4 regions of the Micromonospora sp. SCSIO 07396 genome follow, and region 3 is predicted to be linked to each of the others. Evidence: riboswitches for the same ligand, from Rfam matches in the RefSeq annotation. Region 3 holds a riboswitch; each other region holds the start of a gene.
The links. A riboswitch is a leader RNA that binds a small molecule or an ion and turns the genes downstream of it on or off. The one in region 3 is predicted to bind cobalamin.

Region 1 (5,451 bases), 830 kb from region 3:
CTGGCCGGGGTGGGGGTCGCCGCCCCGCTCGGCTCGCTGCCCGGCGTCGCGGTCGGCCTGTTCGCCCTCGGCTACGGCTCCGGCACCTGCGACGTGGGGATGAACGTCGAGGGCGCGGCGGTGGAGAAACGGCTCGGCCGCACCATCCTGCCCCGCTTCCACGCCGCCTGGAGCCTCGGTTCGGTGGCCGGTGCCGGGCTGGGCGCGGGCGCGGCCCGGCTCGGTGTGCCGATCACCGTACATCTGACGGTGCTGGCGGTGGTGGTGTTCGGCGGCACCGTGCTCGGTGCGCGCAACTTCCTGCCCACCCCGGCCGCCTCGACCGCCGACGGTGCCGCGTCGACCCGCCGGAGTGGCCTGCTCGCGGCCTGGCGGGAGCCGCGCACCCTGCTCATCGGCGCGCTGGTGCTGGTGATGGCGTTCACCGAGGGCAGTGCCAACGACTGGCTGGCGGTCGCCTTCGTCGACGGTTACGGGGTCAGCGAGGCCGCCGGGGCCGCCGTCTTCGGGGTCTTCGTCGCCGGCATGACCATCGGCCGGACCGTCGGCACCGTGGCCATCGACCGCTGGGGCCGGGTGCCGGTGCTGATCGGCACGATCCTGCTGGCCGCCGCCGGCTCCCTGCTGGCGGTGCTGGCCGGCTCCGGTCCGCTCGCCGTCGTCGGGGTGGTCCTCTGGGGACTCGGCGCGTCGCTCGGCTTCCCGGTCGGGATGAGCGCCGCCGCCGACGACGAGGAACACGCCCCCGCCCGGGTCAGCGTCGTCGCGGTGCTCGGCTACACGTCGTTCCTGGCCAGCCCGCCGCTGCTCGGCCTGCTCGGCGACCACGTCGGCATCCTGCACGCGCTGCTGGTGGTGCCGCTGCTGCTGATCCCGACGCTGGGCCTGGTGCCGGCGACCCGTCCACCGGCCGGTGTCGGACCGTCGGCACCCACCGGTCCAGTACAGAAAAACTAACAGTCCCCGACCCGTTCCGGTATCGGGTGCGCGGCCGTTACCCCAGGCTGCCGGCGCTGGCTAGGGTCGCCGGATGCCAACCGAGATCACCGCCGCAGCGGCGGGCCGCTGGACCCTGGGCGACCGCACCGTGCACCGGATGGGCTTCGGCTCGATGCGGATCACCGCCCACCCCGACCGGGAGCGGGCGCTGCGCGTGCTGCGCCGGGCCGTCGAGCTGGGGATCGACCACATCGACACCGCCGCCTTCTACGTCTCGCCGGGCGGCACCCTGAAGGTCGGCACCGGCCCCGCCCGGTACGCCACCGAGCTGATCCGCGCCGCGCTCGCCCCGTACCCGCAGGGGTTGGTCATCGCCACCAAGGTCGGCTTCCGGGACGACCCGACGACCGGGATACACGAGGAGGCCGGCCCGGCGCAGTTGCGCGCCCAGGTGGAGGAGAACCTGCGCCGGCTGGGTCGCGACCACCTCGACCTGGTCAACCTGCGGATCGTCAAACGACCCGCGCCGGACTCCGTGGCCGAACGCTTCGGCGCGCTGGCCGAGTTGCGCGACGCCGGCCTGATCCGGCACCTGGGTCTGTCCAACGTCCGCCTCGACCACCTCGACGAGGCGCAGACCATCGCCCCGGTGGTCTGCGTGCAGAACAACTACGCCCTGGACAACCGCGGCGACCAGGACGCCATGGTCCGCGAGTGCGCTGACCGGGGGATCGCCTACGTGCCGTTCTTCTCCCTGACCGGTGGCAACCGCGAGGGCGGGGCGCGCACCGACCACGGTGCGGCGGTACGCGCGGTCGCCCGTGCCCACGACGCCACCCCGCAACAGGTACGCCTCGCCTGGACGCTGCACCAGGGCCCGCACGTGCTGGCCATCCCCGGCACCGGCGACCCGGCCCACCTGGCCGAGAACGTCGCCGCCGGGGCGCTGCGGCTCACCCCCGACGAGCTGGCCGCCCTCGACCGGGCGTGAACGGGCCGCTCAGCCGGCTGTCACCGGGTTCGCAGCGCCCTTCCAGGTGGGGGTGCTCCACTGGAGGGACGCCGAGGAGAGGAACGGGCAGATGGGCTGGTTCAGCCGACGGACCCGGGCTGACGAGGGCATCCCGACCAAGCTCGACCGGGAGGCCACCCGGGACGACCTGACCGCGTTGGCGGACTTCGTGGCCGCCCACCGGGGGGTGGAGTTCTATCTCGAACCCGAGACGACCGCCACCGACACCACCGTGGTGGCGATCGCGCACGACGGGGAGTGGATCCGCCGCCGCACCGGCTCCCCACGGACGGCGGCGAAGCTGGCCCACCGGCACGCGGTGCCCCTGTACGAGGCGGCGAAGACCGGGTACCCGGAGCGGATGCGGGCCTGGAACCGGGCCCACCCCGAGCGCCGCCTGCGCTGACTGTCCACCAGCCGTGCGTGGGGTGCGGCGGGGTCGTGGGGTGCGGCCAGGGTGGCGAAGGCGTGCGCTGGCCGCGTGCGCCGGCCTGCGGTCCGCCGGCCACTCGGTGTGGGTATGTCGATGCGGGTCCTTTCGAGCTGATGACGATGACGGATCGTTGCCTGCCGGGTGTGCCGACCCGCACCGCCGTGACGGGATGGCCGGCGGTGTCGGGGCAGGGTGACCGGTGGCGTCGGAGCGGCGCGGCCCGAGGCGTCGGGCCGGGGCCGCGCTGCGGCGGCGGTGGGGTGGCCGGGGCTATCCGCCCGACCACCGTCCGGTCGGACCCGACCATGCCGGTCCGAGTCGTTGACGTCATCAGCTCGACAGCGTGTGAAAGAGGTATCCCGACCGCCAGGGGCCGGCCAGCCACCGGGGACGATCCACCGGGGACGGGCCGTCTGGGTGCGGGCCGTCTGGGTGTGGGCCGCGCCCCGTTGGACGAGCGCGAACCATCGCCGTCGGCCTCACCACGGGGGCCGACCGGTGCCGTCGTGGGGCCGGTGGCTGCCGTTGACCTCGGGGTGAGGAGTGTGGCAGCATTCGCGGCCTGACGGCAGTGAAGGAAGTCGGTGCGATTCCGACGCGGTCCCGCCACTGTCACCGGGGAGCGATCCCCCCTCGTGGGTCACGACCGTGCGTGCACGGTTGGAAGGCCGGGGGTGAGCGTCGATCCGGGAGCCAGGATACTTCGGCCGTCGGAGAACCCCAGGGCGTGGACACCCGAGGAGGACCCGATGACGCGCAGCGTCACTGCCGACCCGATCACGGTCGGTGATTCCCGCATCACTGTCGAGCCCGCGCCGCCGCGTGCTCCCACCACTCCCACCGTCGCCGGCCGTCGCCGGGGCGGTCGGCCTGCCACGTACCGCTGACGGCCGGTCCGGGTGCCCCGCCGTCGGCGGGGTCGTCGACCTCCGCCGCCGCTGACCGGCGTCCCTCCCGCCCCGCTCGGCCCGGCCCCGTGGTCGAGCCGGACGTCACTCTCCGGAGCTGCACGTGCGCATCCTGCTGCTGTCCACCGCCGACACCGATCTGCTCGCCGCCCGCGCCAGTGCCGCCGACTACCGCCTCGCCAACCCCACCCGGGTCGACGTGGCCGCCGTACCGGCCCTGCTCGACGGGGTCGACCTGGCCGTCGTACGGCTGCTCGGCGGGCGGCAGGCCTGGCCGGACGGCCTCGCGGCGGTGCTCGGCTCAGGGGTCCCCACGATCGTGCTCGGCGGCGAGGCGGTGCCTGACGCGGAGCTGATGGCGGCGTCCACGGTGGCCTCCGGGGTGGCCACCGAAGCGCTGTCCTACCTGGTGGAGGGGGGCGCGGAGAACCTCGCCCAGCTGGCGCGGTTCCTGTCCGACACGGTCCTGCTCAACGGGGAGGGCTTCGACCCGCCCACCCCCACCCCGCCGTACGGCATCCTCGACCGGTGCCGCCCGACCGCCCACCCAGACCCGACCGCCCCGACCGCCCCGACCGCCCAGTCAGACCCGACCGACCAGGCGGATCAGGCGGCCGGACCGGACGGGCGGCAGGGCGGCGGCGGGCGGCCCACGGTGGGGATCGTGTTCTACCGGGCGCACGCGTTGGCCGGCAACACCGGTTTCGTGCAGACCCTGGCCGACGCGGTCGACGCGGCCGGCGGCGAACCGCTGCCGATCTTCTGCGGCTCGCTGCGCGGGCTCACCCCCGGCGACGGGCCGCTGGACCTCTTCGCCCGCTGCGACGCGCTCGTCGTCACCGTCCTCGCCGCCGGCGGGACGGTCGCCGCCGACGCCTCCGGCGGGGGCGACGAGGACGCCTGGGACGTCGGCGCGCTCGCCGCCCTCGACGTGCCGGTGATCCAGGCGCTCTGCCTGACCAGCACCCGGGAGCAGTGGGCGGCCAGCGACGCCGGGCTGTCCCCGCTGGACGCGGCCATGCAGGTGGCCATCCCCGAGTTCGACGGCCGGATCGTCACCGTGCCGTTCTCGTTCAAACGCATCGACGCCGACGGGCTGTCGGTCTACGCCGCCGACGCCGAGCGGGCCGCCCGGGTCGCCGGGATCGCCGTCCGGCAGGCCCGGCTGCGCCACCTGCCCAACGCCGACAAGCGGGTGGCGATCGTGCTCAGCTCCTACCCGACGAAGCACTCCCGGGTCGGCAACGCCGTCGGCCTGGACACCCCCGCCTCGGCGGTCCGCCTGCTCGCCGCCCTCGCCGCCGAGGGGTACCACCTCGGCGACGCGCCACCACCCACCGACGGGGACGCGCTGATCCACGCGCTGATCGCCGCCGGGGGCCACGACGTCGAGTGGCTCACCCCGGAACAGTTGGCCGCCGCCGAGGCCCGGGTGCCGGGGGAGACCTACCGGCGCTGGTTCGACCAGGTGCCGGCCGACCTGCGGGACCGGATGCGGGAACACTGGGGTGAGCCACCCGGTCAGCTCTACACCGACGACGGGGACATCGTCCTGGCCGGGCTGCGGTTCGGCAACGTCACCCTGCTGATCCAGCCGCCGCGCGGCTTCGGCGAGAACCCGATCGCCATCTACCACGACCCCGACCTGCCGCCCAGCCACCACTATCTCGCCGCGTACCGGTGGCTGGCCGCGCCGGTCGACGACGGCGGCTTCGGCGCCGACGCGGTGGTGCACCTCGGCAAGCACGGCACCCTGGAGTGGCTGCCCGGCAAGGGCCTCGGCCTGGCCGCCGACTGCGCCCCCGACGCCGTCCTCGGTGACCTGCCGCTGGTCTACCCGTTCATCGTCAACGACCCCGGCGAGGGCACCCAGGCCAAGCGGCGGGCGCACGCCGTCGTCGTCGACCACCTGGTGCCCCCGATGGCCCGCGCCGAGACCTACGGCGAGCTGGCGAAACTCGAACAACTGCTGGACGAGTACGCCACCGTGCAGGCGCTCGACCCGGCGAAGGTGCCGGTGGTCCGGGGGCAGATCTGGGAGCTGGTGCGCGCCGCCGAACTCCACCACGACCTGCACACCGAGGCGATGCCGGCCGCCGACGACTTCGACGACTTCGTGCTGCACCTCGACGGCTACCTGTGCGAGGTCAAGGACGTGC
Region 2 (5,451 bases), 190 kb from region 3:
ACAGGTAGAGCCGGCCTTCGGGAGAGTTGACGTGCTGGTAGAGGTTGAGCACCAGGTTGTTGGCGACGATCGTGTCACCGGTGGCGAAGAACGCCACCAGCCGGGACACCAGGTGCCGCTCGGCGGGCGACAGCCGTTCCAGGTCGGCCAGGTCGGAGTGCAGGTCGACCTCCTCCACCGTCCAGGTGTTGCGGATGGCGTCCTTGAACCGGTCGAAGAAGTGCGGGTAGCGCATCGGCCGCAGGGTGAGGTCCATGCCGGGGTCGAGCAGCAGGTGCCGCCCGCCGGTGCGGGTTTCGTCGACGGTGGTCACTGGCACGCCTCGCAGCTCTCGGGGTTCTCCAGGGAACAGGCCAGCGCCTCGGCGTCGGCCGCGACGACCGGGGCGACGGTGACGGTGGCCTGCTGGATCCGGGTCGCCGGACGCGACCGCAGGTAGTATGTGGTCTTCAGCCCGGACTTCCAGGCGTGCAGGTACATCGAGGACAACTTGCCGATGGTCGGCGCGCTGAGGAACAGATTCAGCGACTGCGACTGGTCGATGTAGGGTGCCCGCGCGGCGGCCAGGTCGATCAGCGCCCGCTGCGGCAGCTCCCACGCGGTACGGAACAGCTCCCGCACCTCGGCGGGCAGGTCGACGATCCCCTGCACCGACCCCTCGGCCCGCTTGATCTGGTCGCGGATCTCCGGCGTCCACAGGCCGCGTGCCTTCAGCTCGCGTACCAGATAGGTGTTGATCTGGAGGAACTCCCCGGACATGGTCTCCCGCTTGAACAGGTTGGACACCTGTGGCTCGATGCACTCGTAGCAGCCGGCGATCGACGCGATCGTGGCGGTCGGGGCGATCGCCACCAGCAGCGAGTTGCGCAGGCCGTGCGCCGCGATCCGGGTGCGCAACGCCGCCCAGCGCGCGGTCTGGGTGGGCTCCACCCCCCACAGGTCCGGGTGCAGGTCGCCCCGGGCCGCCCGGGTCTGCGGGTACGCCGGGTGCGCGCCGAACCGTTCGGCCAGACCGGTCGACGTCTCCAGGGCGGTCAGGAAGATCTCCTCCTGGACCCGGGTGGACAACTCCCGGGCCCCGGCCGAGTCGAACGGCAGGCGCAGCGCGAACAACGCGTCCTGCAAACCCATCAGCCCCAGCCCGACGGGCCGCCAGCGCGGGTTCGACGCCGCCGCCTGTTCGGCCGGGTAGTAGTTGATGTCGATCACCCGGTCCAGGAACACCACCGCCGTGCGGACCGTGGCGCGCAGCTTCTCCCAGTCGACACCGTCGCCGGTGAGGTGCGCGCCGAGGTTGACCGACCCCAGGTTGCACACCGCCGTCTCGGTGTCGCTGTTGACCTCCAGGATCTCGGTGCACAGGTTGGACAGGTGGATCGTGTTGCCCGGCACGCCGGTCTGGTTGGACAACCGGTTCGACCGGTCCTTGAACGTCATCCACCCGTTGCCGGTCTGCGCCAGGGTGCGCATCATCCGCCCGTACAGGTCCCGGGCCTTGACCGTGCGGACCGCCTTCTTCTCGGCGACCCGGTACGCGGCGTCGAACTCCTCGCCGTACAGGTCGGGCAGCTCCGGGGCATCCGACGGGTCGATCAGCGACCAGTCGCCGTCGGCCTCGACCCGGCGCATGAACTCGTCGGGGATCCAGTTGGCCAGGTTGAGGTTGTGGGTGCGCCGGGCCTCCTCACCGGTGTTGTCCCGCAGCTCCAGGAACTCCTCGACGTCCGGGTGCCACGGTTCCAGATAGACGCAGGCCGCCCCCTTGCGCCGGCCGCCCTGGTTGACCGCCGCGACCCCGGCGTCGAGGGTTTTGAGGAACGGCACGATCCCGTTGGACCGGCCGTTGGTGCCTCGGATCAGCGCCCCCCGGCCACGTACCCGCGTGAAGGAGATGCCGATGCCGCCGGAGAACTTCGACAGCTTCGCCACCTGGTGGTAGCGCTCGTAGATCGAGTCCAGTTCGTCGCGCGGCGAGTCGACCAGGAAACACGACGACATCTGGGTGTGCCGGGTGCCCGAGTTGAACAACGTCGGGGAACTCGGCAGGTAGGCCAGCGACGACATCAGCCGGTAGAACCCGACCGCCTCGTCGGGCGTGCCGGACAGCCCGCAGGCCACCCGCAGCAGCCAGTACTGCGGGGTCTCCACCACCAGCCGTGACCGCGGGTGCCGCAGCAGGTAGCGGTCGGCCACCGTACGCAGTCCGAAGTACTCGAACCGCAGGTCACCGGCCGGGTCGACGGCGTCGTCGAGTTGACTGGCGTGCCGGGCCACGAACGCGGCGGTGTCGTCGGCGATCAGGCCGAGGCCGTGGGCGTACCGGATGGACTCGCTGAAGGAGGTCACCTCCTGCCCGCGGACCTCCTCGTCCACGTAGGCGGCCAGCAGCCGGGCCGCCAGCCGGGAGTACTGCGGTTCCGTGCCGATCAGCTCGGCCGCCGTCTGGATCGACAGTTTGTCCAGCTCGGCCGTTGTCGCCCCGTCGTAGAGGCCACTGATCGTCCGGGTGGCCACCCGCAGCGGGTCGACCTCGTCCAGGTCGGTGGCCCACCTGGCGACGGCCGTGACGATCCGGTTGACGTCCACCGGTTCGGTGTCGCCGTCGCGCTTGCGGACCCGCATCGCGGGCCGGCGTGGCTGCGCGCCGTCGACGTCGGACGGTGGGCTCTGCGCTGTGCTCGTCATGACCTCTCCTCGCTGTCACCGATGGCCATCGGGACGCGGGAGAACGCCAACGGGCGCGGCGCGACGGCCGGCCCGGGTGCTGGCGTCGGTCGTCCCGCGCGACCTCCGACCGCCGCGCGCAGCAGCGCACGGCGCACTGGCAGGTCTTCGGACTCGCGGGCGTGACCGGGGTCGGTCGCCTACTGGCCGTCGCTTCCCAGACCTCGCGGTCCAGTGCTCGATGACGGCGGTCGTTCCCACTTACCGCTGCGGGGCAGTCCCGGATTCCCACCGGGTTCCCTGTTGCCTCGACCGGACCACCGGGCCCGGCCGAACCAGCTGCGTGGCACACCATATATGGCGTAGATGGGGGAGAGGCAACACTAGATGTCGCGTCGGCGTGTCAGATAACTCTCACCCGAGCGGCCGGTGGCCCGCAGTGACGCCAGCAGCCGCAGCGCGTCGGCGTCGGCGCTGCCCGGCTCGGCGGTGAAGACCAGCATGACCGGGCCGGGGTTGCCGGGCAGCGGGTAGGTGTCCCAGTCCAGGACGATGTCGCCGACCTCGGGGACCTGGAAGGTCTTGGTGCCGCTGACCGAACCGCGCACGTCGTGCCGGGACCACAGCCGCCGGAACTCGGCGCTGCGGATGCTCAGCTCACCGACGACGGCGGTGGCCCGGGGATGGGTGGGGTCCGTGGCGACGGCGGCGCGCATCATGCCGATGTAGTCCATGGCCTGCTGCTCCCAGGCCGCGCAGCGCCGCACCGGGGCCGCCGCCTCGTCGAACATCAGCAGCAGCATGTTGAGCCGGTCCGGCGGGTGGTCCGCCGGGTCACCGAGCAGCGCCACCGCCCACGCGTTCCAGGCGAGCAGGTCCAGGTGACGGCCGAGTACCACCGCCGGGGTGTCCATCACGCGCAGCAACCGCCTGGTGCTCTCCGGCACCCGCTCCGGGCCGTGGTCGACCCGGGCGGGCACCGGCCGGCGGGCGGCGCGGGCCAGGGTGAACAGGTGCCGGCGTTCGTCGTCGTCGAGGCCGAGCGCGGCGGCGAGCCCGTCCAGCACGTCGTCGGACGGGCGAACCTCCCGGCCCTGTTCCATCCGCTGGTAGTAGTCGGTGCTCAACCCGGCCAGCAGCGCCAGTTCCTCGCGGCGCAGCCCGGTGACCCGGCGTCGGCCGCCCGGCTCCAGGCCGACGTCCCGGGGGTGCAGCCGGCCGCGCCGGGCGCGCAGGAAGTCACCGAGTTCACGGGCGTACGGATGGGTCATGTCGCCAGTGTGACGCGGCCCGGACCGGCGCGGGTAGGTCTGCGGGACCTAGGCAACCGGCTACGACGGAGTCCGCCCGGCCGGTCCGTAGCGTCGGTGCTCCCACCCCCGACCGCTCAGGAGCAGCAGATGACCTGGACCGCCGACCACATTCCCGACCAGCGTGGCCGCACCGTCGTGGTGACCGGCGCGAACTCGGGCCTCGGTCTGGTCACCGCCACCGCGCTGGCCCACCGGGGCGCGCAGGTCGTGCTCGCCGTCCGCGACACCGCCGCCGGCCGGCGGGCCGCCCGCAGCATGGGCGGCGACGTCGAGGTACGCGAGCTGGACCTCGCCTCGCTGGCCTCGGTACGGGAGTTCGCGGCGGCCCTGGCCGCCGACCATCCGAGGATCGACCTGCTGGTCAACAACGCCGGTGCGGTGCTGCTCGGCCCGCGCCGCACCACCGTCGACGGCCACGAGCTGCATCTGGCCACCAACCTGCTGGGGCACTTCGCGCTGACCGGCCTGCTGCTGGGCAACCTGGCCGCCGCGCGGGCGGCCCGGGTGGTCAGCCTCAGCTCGATCACCCACCGCAACGCACACCTGGACTTCACCGATCTGATGGTCGAGCGTGGCTACCGGGGTTCCACCGCGTACGGCCGATCCAAGCTCGCCACCACCGTCTTCGGCATCGAACTGGACCGCCGGCTGCGCGACGCCGGATCACCGGTGCTCAGCGTGCTGGCGCATCCCGGCGTCACCCGCACCAACCTGACCCCCCGGGCCTGGTCCCACCAGGGCCGGTCCGGCCGGGTGTTGGCCCGGCTCAGCCTGCTGGCCACCCAGTCGGTCGAGCAGGGTGCGTTGCCCCAGCTGCGCGCCGCCACCGACCCGGCGGTGCGCGGTGGCCAGTTCTTCGGCCCGGCCCGCCTCTTCCAGACCTGGGGGCCGGCCACCGAGGTACGGGCCAGCCGGGAGGCCACCGACCCGGCCGTCGGCCGTCGGCTGTGGACGACGGCCGAGGAACTGACCGGCGTGAGCTATCCCTGACGCAGGGCGCACTAGCATGGCTGCGGTCGGTGACGGCGGCGGAGACGAGGCGACATGGGATGGCTCGGGCGGGTGCTCGGCGGCGGGGGCCGGCAGGTCCAGGACGATCCGGTCCGGCAGGCGGCGCTGTCGGCCGAGGTGCGGCAACGCTTCGGCGCGCACCTGGCCGTCCGACCGTCCGACCAGGTGGCGGGGATGGTCCGGCTGCTCGACGACGGCGACGGCCTGGCAGTGGCGGCGGCGATCGTCGGTGAGTTCGCCGACGCGGCCCACGCGGACCTGTCGGCCCAGACGGCGGAGCTGTACCGGCGTACCGGTCAGCGGTTCCCGGTGGACCGGCGCAACTACCGGCCGCTGTGGCGTGCGGCAGGCGGCCGGCTGCACTGGCCGCTGTTCGCGTTGCCCGGCGGCCTGCACCCGTACGTGCACGTCGCCGCCGCCACCACGGTGGTCGGCACCCGGGCGGCGCAGTTCGTCCGGGCGA
Region 3 (5,451 bases):
CTTCCGGCCGCAGCCGGTCAGGCCGACCCGCCGCACGGAGCCCCGCTCCCCGACCGACCCTGACCCCGCACCGCAGTGACCGGGTGGGGACTCGCCTGCGCAATGCCGGGGCCACCGGCGCCGACCTCCCAGCCCCGCCAGCCCGCCCGTATCCCGAGCCGGTCGACGTGCCCCCGGGTGACGGTCGGCTGCGGCTCGGACCCGGGGCCGGCGGAGGGCTTCGGTGAACTCACCTCCCCATCCTCACGACCGACCGCCTCCGGTGCCAGTACGACGCCGCACAGAAGCCGGATGCAACCGGACACGGGACGAGCGGTCTCGTCGGACCGCGCGCGAGTCGGCGGCTCGTCGCGGCCGGCGGCTGGCCGGTCACGGGAACCCGTCAGCGGTTCACTGCACCTGGTACGCACCGCCGCACGCGTCGGCGAGGGTCGACCCGAACAGCGCCGCCGGCGTGTACGCGCCCGGTTTCCCCTGCCCGTCGAGCAGCCGCCGGACCACCTCGGCGGGCACCGTCGCCGTCCAGGACTGGGCCTCGCCGACCCGCAGCCAGCCCTCGCGGATGCTGCCGTCCGGCCATTCCACGACGGCGTGGCCCCAGGAGTGCTCGCGGGGCTTCGGGCGGGCCCTGGTCGCTACCGTGGCGAGCCGTCGCCGCAGGAGGGCGCGCACCGGGCCGATCGCGAGCAGCGCGGTCGCCACGGGCAGCACCGCGCGCATGACCGGGGAGGACGGGGCCTCGCTCGATGCGGCGAGCACGTCCGCTGCGCCGCTGGCCCGTTGGGCGGCCATCAGTTCGCCGAGCGGCATGCCGGCGGTGGTCACCGTGGACCCGTCGGGCAGGACCAGTTTCATCGGGTCGCAGCCGAGACGGGCCGGGGCGAGTCGTCCGTCGCGGTACCGGCGGCCCTGGAACCGCCCACCGCCCTCGACCCCGGGGATGCCCTCCACGATCGTGGCGGCGAGGGCGTCGCCGACGACGCCGTCCTCGGTGGCCAACGAGGGCACCATGTCGACCCGGACCCGCCGGGGTGTCGGCTGCCCCTGGCAGAGCTTCACCACGACGCTCTCGGTGGCGGTCACGCCGAAGCCGGCTCCCGTGACGGCCGTGCGTCCCGCTGTCGTCAACTCGCCGTGCCGGCCGAGGACCGCCGACACCGAGGCCAGATCGTTGGCGAGGTCGAGGTAGTGGCCGGTCGGGAGGCACGCGTCCAGCAGGGGCAGGGCCGTCTCGATGAACGGTCCGACGGTGTTGACCACCACGGCCGGCCGCTCCCGGCGGATCGCGGCCACGGTCTCGCGGACCGTACCGGCGAGCATCGTCGGCAGCCCGCCGGCGGCGGCCTTGAGCCGTTCGGCGTCCCGGCCGACCAGCACCGGCTCGATGTTCCGTCGGCGCAGTTCGGCCGCGATAGCGCGGCCGCTGCGGCCGGTGCCGCCGAGGATCCATACGTCGGTCATGGCACAGCTCCGCCCTGGTGCGGCATCCGCCCCAGTGACGACACGCCGTGTCATCACCATACCGGCGACGACATGCGATGTCATCACGACTACACTGGGACCATGGCCAGGTGGCGACCGGATGCCCGCGAGCGGCTGCGGCAGGCGGCGCTCGAACTCTTCGCCGAGCAGGGCTTCGCCGCGACCACTGTGCCGGCGATCACCGCGCGGGCCGGCCTGACGACGCGCACGTTCTTCCGGCACTTCGCCGACAAGCGCGAGGTGCTCTTCGCGGACGAGGCCGAGATCGGTGCCTACGCCAAGCAACTCATGGCCACGGCGCCCGCAGACGAACCGCTGGCGTTCATCGTCGCGGGCCTGCGCACGCTCGCCGAGACGTATTTCGAAGGTCGCAAGGACGACCTGCGGCAGCGGCGCGCCATCGTGGCGTCCGACCCGGGGCTGCGCGAACGCGACCAGCACAAGCGCGCGATGCTGGCCCAGGTGATGCGGGACGGCTTCCGGGCCGGCGGCCTCGATCCGCTGCGGGCCGACCTGCTCGCCGAGACGGCGGGAACCCTGATGTACGTGTCCGTCGCCGCATGGCTCGACACCGACGACGGTCGCCGGCTCGCCGACATCATCGACGCCGCACTCGCGACCTTGCGGACCGAGCTGGAAGGGCTGCCCACCTCGAACGGTCAGGTCGCTACTGCCAGGCGCCGCTGCGGCAGATGAACTGGGTGGTGCCGCTGTACTGGGTGGTGCCCCCGTCGACGTAGCTGTAGCTGGCCCGCACCGGGTGGCCGAGGTTGCTGGCCGGGCAGGTGGCGAAGAGGGTCGGCCCGGCGGTCGTGAAGGTGCCGACGCTGCCGGAGTACCAGGTGATGCTCCAGGTCGTCGTGCCGGTGCTGCTGCCGTCGCAGTAGAACTGCGACGCGCCGGACTCGCAGAAGGGCGCCGGGGCGGCGGCGAGGGCCGGCGTGGCCCCGGCGGCCACGAGGCCCAGGGCGGCAAGCGCGGAGGTGGCCAGGGCCGTGACGGTGGTACGCATGGAACTCCTCCCAACGTAGCCAGGTAACGACTGAGCGCGACGTCAGCCTAACCGTTGCATCGACGTACCCGAATTAGCTGTTCGGTCAGTCGGTCGCCCGGTGCAGCCAACGGTCATGGTGCACCGCCTCGGCGAGCGGCCGGCGTCGCCGCCACCCGTGCCGCTCCAGGTCGGGCACGGCCTCCAGATGGGTGACCGGCCCGACGCAGAGCCAGGCCACCGGCCGGATGCCGGCCGGCACACCCAGTAGGTCGGCCAGGAACGACTCCCGGTAGAAGGAGACCCACCCCACGCCCAACCCCTCGGCGGTCGCGGCGAGCCAGAGGTTCTGGATGGCCAGGCAGACCGAGTAGAGGCCGGCGTCGGCGATGGCGTGCCGCCCGAGCACCGCCGGGCCCCCGCGCTGCGGGTCGTAGGTGACGACGATGGACAGCGTCGACTCCAGCACCCCGTCGATCTTGATGCGCGCGAACCGTTCGGCCGCGGCACCGTCCAGAGCGGCGGCGAACGTGGCCCGCTCGGCCTGCACGTGCCGGTAGAACCGACGACGGACGGCAGGGTCCCGCACCAGGACGAAGTCCCACGGCTGCGAGTGGCCGACGCTGGGCGCGGCGTGCGCGGCGTCGAGGATCCGGTGCAGGGTGTCGGCCGGCACCGGCTCCCCGGTGAACTCGGCCCGGACGTCCCGGCGGCGGTGGATGGCGTCGTAGAGTTCCACAGGCAGGCTCCCGCTGCGCTCGGCCCACCCCCGACGGGTGGGCGGTCGACGCGAGGCCGGTCTTCGGACTCCCGGATCAACGCCGACCCGTCCGCCTTCCCAGCCGTACGGCCAGTGGCTGCGCTCCTCGCGCCTGGACGGTCGCTCCCCGGTCACCGCGGCGGGCCCGTGCCGGATTCACACCGGCTTCCCGATTCTCCCCGCAGTTGCGGGGCACCTCGCACGATCATGCCGCCGCCGATGCTATCGGTGGATCACGTACGGGTGGCGGTGGTGCGGCCACGGTTCCCGGTCGGGTAGTGCCTGCGCAGGTCGGAGGTCGTCATCCGGTCGAGCATCCGGTCGGGAAGGACGCGGGAGGCCCGGATGAGGAGGGCAGCCGTCGCGCCGATGGTGTAGCGGGTGCGGGGCCTGCGGTCGGTCACCGCCGCGGCGATCCTCTTCGCGGCGACGGCGGAGGTCACCCCGGCCCTGGTGAACGCCGCCACGTGGGAGGGGATCGCCTGCATCAGGGCACCGTAGCGCTCGTTCTGCTCCGGGGTCATCGTCTCGTCGAGACGGCCGAGGGCGGCGAGGCCGACGCGGGACATCTCGGTTTTGACGCCGCCCGGTTCGACCACCACCACCTGCACGCCGTACGAGGCCAGTTCGTTGCGCAGCGCGTCGCTCATCGCCTCCATGGCGAACTTGCTGGCGGCGTACGGACCGTAGCCGGCCATGGAGACCCTGCCGTTGAGGGAGCTGATGTTGACGACGCGCCCCTTGCCGCGCAGCAGCGCGGGGAGCAGGGCCTGGGTGACCGCGACGTGACCGAAGAGGTTCACCTCGAAGATGCGCCGCCACTCGTGCAGCGGCACCACCTCGACCGGGCCGGCACCGGGGACGCCGGCGTTGTTGACCAGCGCCCGCAGCGGCAGCGGATCCCGCCCGACGCGTGCGGCGAGCGCGGCGACGTGGTCGGGGTCGGTGATGTCGAGGATCACCGGCTCGATGCGGTCGGTCCGCAGGGGCGTGGCGTCGCCCTCGCGCCGCACGCCGGCGAGGACGTGGAAACCACGCCGGGCCAGTTCCCGCGCGGTGGCCGCACCCATGCCGGTCGACGCGCCGGTCACGACCACGAGTTCCCGACTTTCAGTTGACGTTGTCATCTCTCAAGTCTGCACCAATCAGATGACAACGTCAACCGAGTGAAGTGACTTAGTCATCACCGGCGGACTAGCATCGTCCGCGTGACCAGCCGCGCCGAATCAGCCGCCGCCACCCGCCGCGCCCTGCTCGAAGCGGCCGCCGAGCTGCTCGACTCCGGTGGCCTCGACGCAGTGACGTTGCGCGCGGTGGGAGCACGCGCCGGAGTGACGCGCGGAGCGCCCTACCGGCACTTCCCCGACAAGGAAAGCCTGCTGATCGCCGTCGGGACCCGGGCCTGGGACACGCTCGGGGACCGCATGCAGACCCTTCGCGCGACACCTGGCCTGTCGGCCGCCGAAAAGCTCCGCGGCGGCCTCCTCGCACTCGTCGACGTCGGCCGCCGTCAACCGCACCTCTACAAGCTCATGTTCAGCAACCCGCCCGGCGACCCCACCGCACTCGCCCGGGCCGCCCAGCGGAGCCAGACCGAGTTCCTGGCCGTCGTCGCCGAACTGGTGGGCGAGCAGGACGCCCGCCGGTACGCGGCCCTGCTCATCAGCAGCGCCAACGGAATCGCCGGCCTACAGGCCAGTGGCCAGCTCGCCGACCCGAAGTGGGGAGGCGTCAGCGCCGAAGACCTCACCGACACCCTCGTCGACATGGTCGCCGTCAGGAACCGGCACACCTGACCGGCGGGCAGCGGACTCGACGGCCGGTGGGGACCGGTCGGCACGTGGGCTCGGCAGCACCGGGTCCGGCAGTCTGACGGTAGTCGGCGGGCCGAGGACGGCACGGGGCCGACGAGCCGGCCGGTGGCCCGTGGGTAGGTCCGGGCAGGGCCGACCCGGGAGCCGGCCCTGCCCGACGTCGTCCGTCAGCGGGCGGGAAACCTCTCGTCGAGGGCGAGGTTGAGTTCCAGCACGTTCACGCCGGGCTCGCCCATGAAGCCGAGCGACCGGCCGGTGGTGTGCTTCGCCACCAGCGCCCGGACCGCTGCGGGGTCCGCGGCGCGCTCGCGCGCGACCCGGGCCACCTGGATCCGGGCGTACGCCGGGGAGATGTGCGGGTCGAGGCCGCTGCCGCTGGCGGTGACGGCGTCGGCCGGCACCGC
Region 4 (5,451 bases), 1.5 Mb from region 3:
ACCGCCGGACCGGACCGTGGCCCCCGGCGACACCTGCACCTACCGCTGGATCATCGAGCGGGGGCAGGTGCTCGGCGGGATCGCCCTGCGCTCCGACTGTGACGAGCAGGCACCCTGGGCCGGCCACCTCGGGTACGGCATTCGTCCGTCCGCCCGTCGCCGGGGGCTGGCCAGCTGGGCGGTGCGACGGATGATGGAGGAGGCGCGGCTACTCGGTCGGGAACGGCTGCTGGTTGTGTGCGCGACCGACAACGTCGCCTCCGCGCGGACGATCGAGCGGTGCGGCGGCCTCTTCGAAGGCGTCGGGGACACCCGGTTCGGCCCCACCCGACGCTACTGGATCATGCTGCGCGGATAGGGCCTGCTCACGACAGGCCGGACCGGCGACCGGGGATGGGCGGTGCCCGATCGGGGAGTTTGGGATGCTGAGCCGGTCCGGTTACCGACCCGAAGGGACCCTTCCGATGGCAAAGGTCATCTCCACGCTGTTCATCTCGGCCGACGGCGTGGCCGAGATCGACCCCGACTGGCACTTCCCGTACTTCGACGACAACATGGGGCGGGCCGTCAGCGCGGACTACGATGCCGCCGACGTGCTGCTGTTCGGCCGGGAGACCTACGACAGCTTCGCCGGGGCGTGGCCCGACCGGGAGGCCGCCGGTGGCGACGACGCGCCCTTCGCCAAGCAGCTCGGTGACCTGCGCAAGGTGGTCGTCACGCGGCAGGCGAGGGAGCTGCCCTGGCGCAACTCCGAGGTGCTGGACGGCGACCTCGTCGATGTCGTCACGGCGCTGCGCGACGACCCCGGTGTCGGCGGCGTCCTCATCCCCGGTTCGATCTCCGTGGTGCAGCAGCTGCTCGCCGCCGGTCTCGTCGACGAACTACGGCTGCTGGTGCACCCGGTGGCGGCGCGCAAGGGCCGCCGGCTGTTCGACGACGGGGGTACCCCGTACCACCTGCGGGTGACCACGACCGAGGTGTACCCGACCGGGGTGATCCGGGTGATCTACGCGCCGACCGACGCCCCGGCGGCGGCCGGCTACGACGAGGCCAAGGAGCAGCTGGCCGCCGGGGAGTAGCCCGCAGCCGTCGCGTCGGGCCGGGCGGTGGGCGTACCCGGGTCAGCCGGTGGCATCGGGCGGGTGCGGGCCCAACTCGGCGGCGGTGACGGCACCTCGCGCCCGCAGCCAGCCGACCAGTTCGGTGGCACCGCGCCGGACGGCCGCGTCCAGGGCGGTGCGGTGCTCCCACGGCGGCACCCGGTTGAGCCGCGCGCCGCGTGTCCACAGGTACCCGGCGCAGGACTGCCGCCCGCCGTGGCAGGCACCCCAGAACGCCCAGTCGATCTCGTCGGTCGACGGCGGGGTGTCACCGGTGCAGGCCCGCTCCACCCGGTCGTGCAGGCCGAGCGTCGCCGCGTCGACGAGGGTGGTGCGGGCGCCCCGGACGACCAGCCGGAACGCCGCCCGCCACTGGGCGAAGGCCCGCGCGTTGGCCAGCGGCGTGCCGTCGGCGATCACGCTCCCGGGAGCTTCGATGTCGGCGCCGGCGTCCAGCAGGGCGTCGACGACGTCCACGTCGTCGCAGCTGGCCGCCCAGTGCAGCGGTGTCTCCCGGTGCGGACCGGCGAACCGGGCGTCGACGTCGGCACCGGCGGCGACCAGCGCGGCGACGGTGTCGGCACCACGCGGGAACCGGCCCGGCCAGTCGGTGACCACGTGCAGCAGGGTGCGGACCCCGCCGACCCGGTCGACGATGTGCCCGGCGGCCAACCCCGGGTGCGTGCTGAGCAGCGACCGCAGCCGGGCGAGGTCACCGTCGCGGATCGCCCCGGTCACCGCGACCGCCAACGGATCGTCGGCGGCGAGCAGCGACGGATCACCGGTCATCTGCGCGACCCTACCCGCAGCCGGTTGCCGTGCCCCGCCGCCCGGGTAGGTCGGGGCCAGGACCGAGTCTCACCGCCACCGGCCCGCACCGCCACCTTGTTCGCCGGAGGCGGACCGGCCGGTCATGGTGCATGTCGGTCTCCGGGCCCGGCCGGCGCGGTGAACCGGAGCTGCCACCGCTGGCCGTACCGGCTGAGGCGCACCACCGCCAGGGGGGCGACGTCCAGCCGGGGCAGGGCGGCCATCGGCAGGCCGAGCGCGTGCACGATCGCCACGCGGATCACCATCGGATGGGTCACCGCGACGATCCGCCGGCCCGGCCCGAGCCGGTCGTCGAGCCAGCCGGCGACCCGCTCGCGCAGCGCGACGAGGGACTCCCCGCCGTGCGGCGTCGCCCCGGGCGTCTCCCACCACTGGCGCAGCGCCCCGGGCTCGCGCGCCCCGACGTCGGCCAGGCTGCGCCCGGCCCAGCCGGCGTAGTCGCAGTCGGCCAGCGCGGCCTCGACGGTGGGCCGTAACCCCAGGGCGTACGCGGTCTGCACCGCTGCGGTCGCCGGGCTGGTCAGACAGGTGTCCACGGTGCCCAGTGGCCCGGTCCGGCCGTGACCGGCCAGGGCGAGGGCGGCCTGTCGACCGCCCTCGTCCAGGTCGTCGTCGCCCGCGCCGAACACCGCCCGCCGCAGCGCGCCGGTGTGGGCGTGGGCGACCAGCCGCAGGCTGGTCGAGGTCACGGGCGGGCCGGCGTGCCCTGACCGGTCAGCGGCGCACGGGCCCGGTCGCCGGGGCGCGGCCCTGCGGTGCGTCGGCTCATCAGGGCGCTGAACAACAGACCGAGGGCGGTCCACAGCACCACCTGGGTGCCGAGCGAGGCCAGCCGGAAATTCCACAGCAGGGCTGCCGGGAAGTCCTCCGGGACCTCCTGGAACGACGGCAGGACGACGTACCCGACGCCGGCGACCAGGACGAACCCGCCGAGGGCCGCGCCGCACCGTTGCCAGGGCGGCGCGTCGGCGCGGACCGACCGGTAGCCCAGGGTGCCCGCCCAGACGGCCACCAGGCCGAGCACCACCAACGCCAGGTAGGCGGCGGTGCGCTGGTCGATGGTGTCGGGGTTGCCCACCGCCGGGGGATTGGCCGGGTACTTCCCGAACGGCACGAGCACTACGCCGAGCAGGGCACCGCCCGCCAGCAGCAACGCCGACCGGCCGTCGTCGGCGGCCGGGAACCGTCGGCGCAGCAGCACGTACGCGGTCGCGAGCAGGCCACCCATCGCCGTCCCGAACAGGCCGGTGGCCAGGAACAGGCCGAACCGCTGCCCGTCCCGGCCGACCAGGTCCTCGGCGTGGTGGTCGTCGGCCACCGGCCCGGTGTGGGTGGCGGCCTCCTCGATCGCGATGGCCGCGTCGATGCGCGGCTCACCGGCGAGGTAGCCGAAACCGCCCGCGAGTAGACCGGCGACGAGGCCGGCGAGGAGCCCGCGGAGCAGGACGGTGACGAAGGTGGGTGGGTTGTGGGCAGCGGTCAGTGGCACGGGACACCGAGCAGGTGCCGGCCGTCGTGCATCAGTTCGTGCAGGAACATGCCGCTGCGCGAGACCGCACCCTGGTCGAACGCGACCAGGTAGGTGAGCAGCAGGAGTACGCCGACGACGGCCAGGGCCGTCCACCACAGACGGGTGGACCCGACGGGGTGCACCAGCGGCTGGGCAGGAGTGGGACTCGACATGGGATTCGAACCTTCCCGGGGATGACGCGTCCCCATCGCAAGGCTGCGGACGACCGAGCGTCCTGGCTCACGGACCCGTCGACGACGGAACCGCTCACAGTGGCGCGACCGCGCCGGATTCCCACCGGCTTACCTCGCGACGCCGCAGATAGTGGGTCGACCGTAACGGCGCGACCCCCGACCGGTCAATCGTCGCCCGGGGAATGTGACGTGCCGGCCGGGGGCGGCACGTCATCCGCCGGCCGGTGCGGGGGCGGCGTCGCGGCGACGTCGGGCCGCCACGCCCAGGGCGACGTCGACGACGAGGAAGGCGAGCAGGCTCAGCCCGAGCAGGGGCAAGGCCCAGCCGATCGCCGCCACCACCGGTACGCCGACGGGCACCGCCCACCACGGCAGGCCCCGCACACCACCCCGGGGTGGCGGAGTGCCGGTGCGGGCCCGGCGGTCCGCCCGGGTGGGCCGGCGCTGCCACCACATCCGGTAGCCCCAGACGACGACGCAGAGCAGCCCGAGGGCCAGCGCGGCGAGCAGGATCTGGTTGACCGGGCCGAGGAGCACCCCCATGTGGGCCTGGATGCCGAGTCCACTGAGCTGGGCCAGCAGCGGCCAGTCGGCGAAGTCGCTGCGGGCGGTGACCGTCCCCGTCGTGGGGTCGACGGCGACCCGGTCCTTGGCCACCGGCCAGGTGTTGTCGACCTGGGTGACCGTCCAGGCCGAGCCCGGCTCGCCGGGGGCGATCTCGACCGGGCCGGCCAGCCCGGCCGTCCGGGCGGCGGTCAGCACCCGGTCGAAGGCGGCCGACTCGACCACCCCGCCGGCCCCGGCGGCACCGTGGTGGCCGCCACCGGGGTCGGCCGGAGCCGGTCCGGCGGCGAGGGCGGTGGAGAGTTGCGGGGCGCGGGCGTCGAGGGCGTCGAGACCGGCGCCGAAGTTCGCCCCGGCGTACCGGGACCAGGTCAACCCGGTGGCCGCGAGGAACAGCAGGCCGACGGTGAGCCAGATCCCGGTGGTGGCGTGCCAGCTGCGGGTCCGGCGCACCCCGCGGGCGGCGGTCAGGTCCGGTACGAGCAGGTGCCGCGCGGTGGACCGGGAGGCGCGGCGGCGACGCCACCACAGCACCACCCCGCCGAGCGCGAGCACCCACAGCCAGCTCGCGGCGAGCTCCGAGTAGTGCCGGCCGACCGCGCCCAGGTGCAGGTTGCGGTGCAGGTCGTCCAGCCAGGTGGTGGCCGGTGTGGACCCGAACCAGGTGGTGAGCTGCCCCTGCACCCGGCCGGTGTACGGGTCGACGTACACGGTGTGCTGCTTGTCCGCCAGCTCCGGCACCGTGAACACCACCCTCGTGGTCCGGTCGCCGGTGCCGGGCTGCACCGCGCTGACGCTGCCCTCCGGATGGGCGTTGCGGGCCGCCCCGACCTGGTCGGCCACCGGCACCGGGCGCTCACCCACCTGCGTCACGGTCAACACCTCGCCGTAGAGCGCCGCGTCCACCTGCGGGGCCACCGTGTAGGCGAGCCCGGTCAACGCGGCGACCACCAGGAACGGCGCGACCAGGATGCCGGCGTAGAAGTGCAGCCGCAGCAGCAGCGCGCCGAACGGGGAGCCACCCCGGGCCGGCCGGGCGGGTGGGGCGGGTTCCGGCCTCGGCGGGTCGGACAACTCAGTGACAGACATATCCATCCGATCGAATGTGTTGGATGTATTCGATGGTCGCCCCGTGCCTGCGGGTCAGCCGATTCCCTGCGATCGGCCCCGCCTGGTGAGGTAGTCGCAGCGGACGTCCCCGCGGTTCCCGGCACATGTCCGGACGGGCCGGCGGCGTCACGGGTCCACAAGG

Region 1: linked by a shared signal. The riboswitch ahead of cobN (cobaltochelatase subunit CobN) and the one ahead of bluB (5,6-dimethylbenzimidazole synthase) in region 3 are both predicted to bind cobalamin.
Region 2: linked by a shared signal. The riboswitch ahead of ACWCHM_RS07950 (ribonucleoside-diphosphate reductase subunit alpha) and the one ahead of bluB (5,6-dimethylbenzimidazole synthase) in region 3 are both predicted to bind cobalamin.
Region 4: linked by a shared signal. The riboswitch ahead of ACWCHM_RS13535 (CbtB domain-containing protein) and the one ahead of bluB (5,6-dimethylbenzimidazole synthase) in region 3 are both predicted to bind cobalamin.

Annotation. Positions count from the first base shown of each region.
Region 1 covers NZ_CM132210.1:2,465,927-2,471,377, forward strand. Annotated here, with positions in the region: gene ACWCHM_RS10410 (MFS transporter) at 1-957, shown strand, start outside; gene ACWCHM_RS10415 (aldo/keto reductase) at 1,031-1,930, shown strand; gene ACWCHM_RS10420 (hypothetical protein) at 2,022-2,357, shown strand; cobalamin riboswitch at 2,959-3,088, shown strand; gene cobN (cobaltochelatase subunit CobN) at 3,396-5,451, shown strand, end outside.
Region 2 covers NZ_CM132210.1:1,826,840-1,832,290, forward strand. Annotated here, with positions in the region: gene ACWCHM_RS07945 (ribonucleotide-diphosphate reductase subunit beta) at 1-256, opposite strand, end outside; gene ACWCHM_RS07950 (ribonucleoside-diphosphate reductase subunit alpha) at 310-2,685, opposite strand; cobalamin riboswitch at 2,807-3,020, opposite strand; gene ACWCHM_RS07955 (helix-turn-helix transcriptional regulator) at 3,048-3,935, opposite strand; gene ACWCHM_RS07960 (oxidoreductase) at 4,065-4,967, shown strand; gene ACWCHM_RS07965 (hypothetical protein) at 5,022-5,451, shown strand, end outside.
Region 3 covers NZ_CM132210.1:1,633,238-1,638,688, reverse strand. Annotated here, with positions in the region: gene ACWCHM_RS07300 (sensor histidine kinase) at 1-63, shown strand, start outside; gene ACWCHM_RS07295 (hypothetical protein) at 391-1,461, opposite strand; gene ACWCHM_RS07290 (TetR/AcrR family transcriptional regulator) at 1,564-2,178, shown strand; gene ACWCHM_RS07285 (hypothetical protein) at 2,150-2,494, opposite strand; gene bluB (5,6-dimethylbenzimidazole synthase) at 2,580-3,212, opposite strand; cobalamin riboswitch at 3,250-3,448, opposite strand; gene ACWCHM_RS07275 (SDR family NAD(P)-dependent oxidoreductase) at 3,467-4,360, opposite strand; gene ACWCHM_RS07270 (TetR/AcrR family transcriptional regulator) at 4,442-5,029, shown strand; gene ACWCHM_RS07265 (potassium-transporting ATPase subunit C) at 5,215-5,451, opposite strand, start outside.
Region 4 covers NZ_CM132210.1:3,167,279-3,172,729, reverse strand. Annotated here, with positions in the region: gene ACWCHM_RS13560 (GNAT family N-acetyltransferase) at 1-358, shown strand, start outside; gene ACWCHM_RS13555 (dihydrofolate reductase family protein) at 465-1,079, shown strand; gene ACWCHM_RS13550 (ankyrin repeat domain-containing protein) at 1,122-1,889, opposite strand; gene ACWCHM_RS13545 (histidine phosphatase family protein) at 2,012-2,620, opposite strand; gene ACWCHM_RS13540 (CbtA family protein) at 2,617-3,420, opposite strand; gene ACWCHM_RS13535 (CbtB domain-containing protein) at 3,411-3,614, opposite strand; cobalamin riboswitch at 3,649-3,790, opposite strand; gene ACWCHM_RS13530 (PepSY-associated TM helix domain-containing protein) at 3,846-5,288, opposite strand.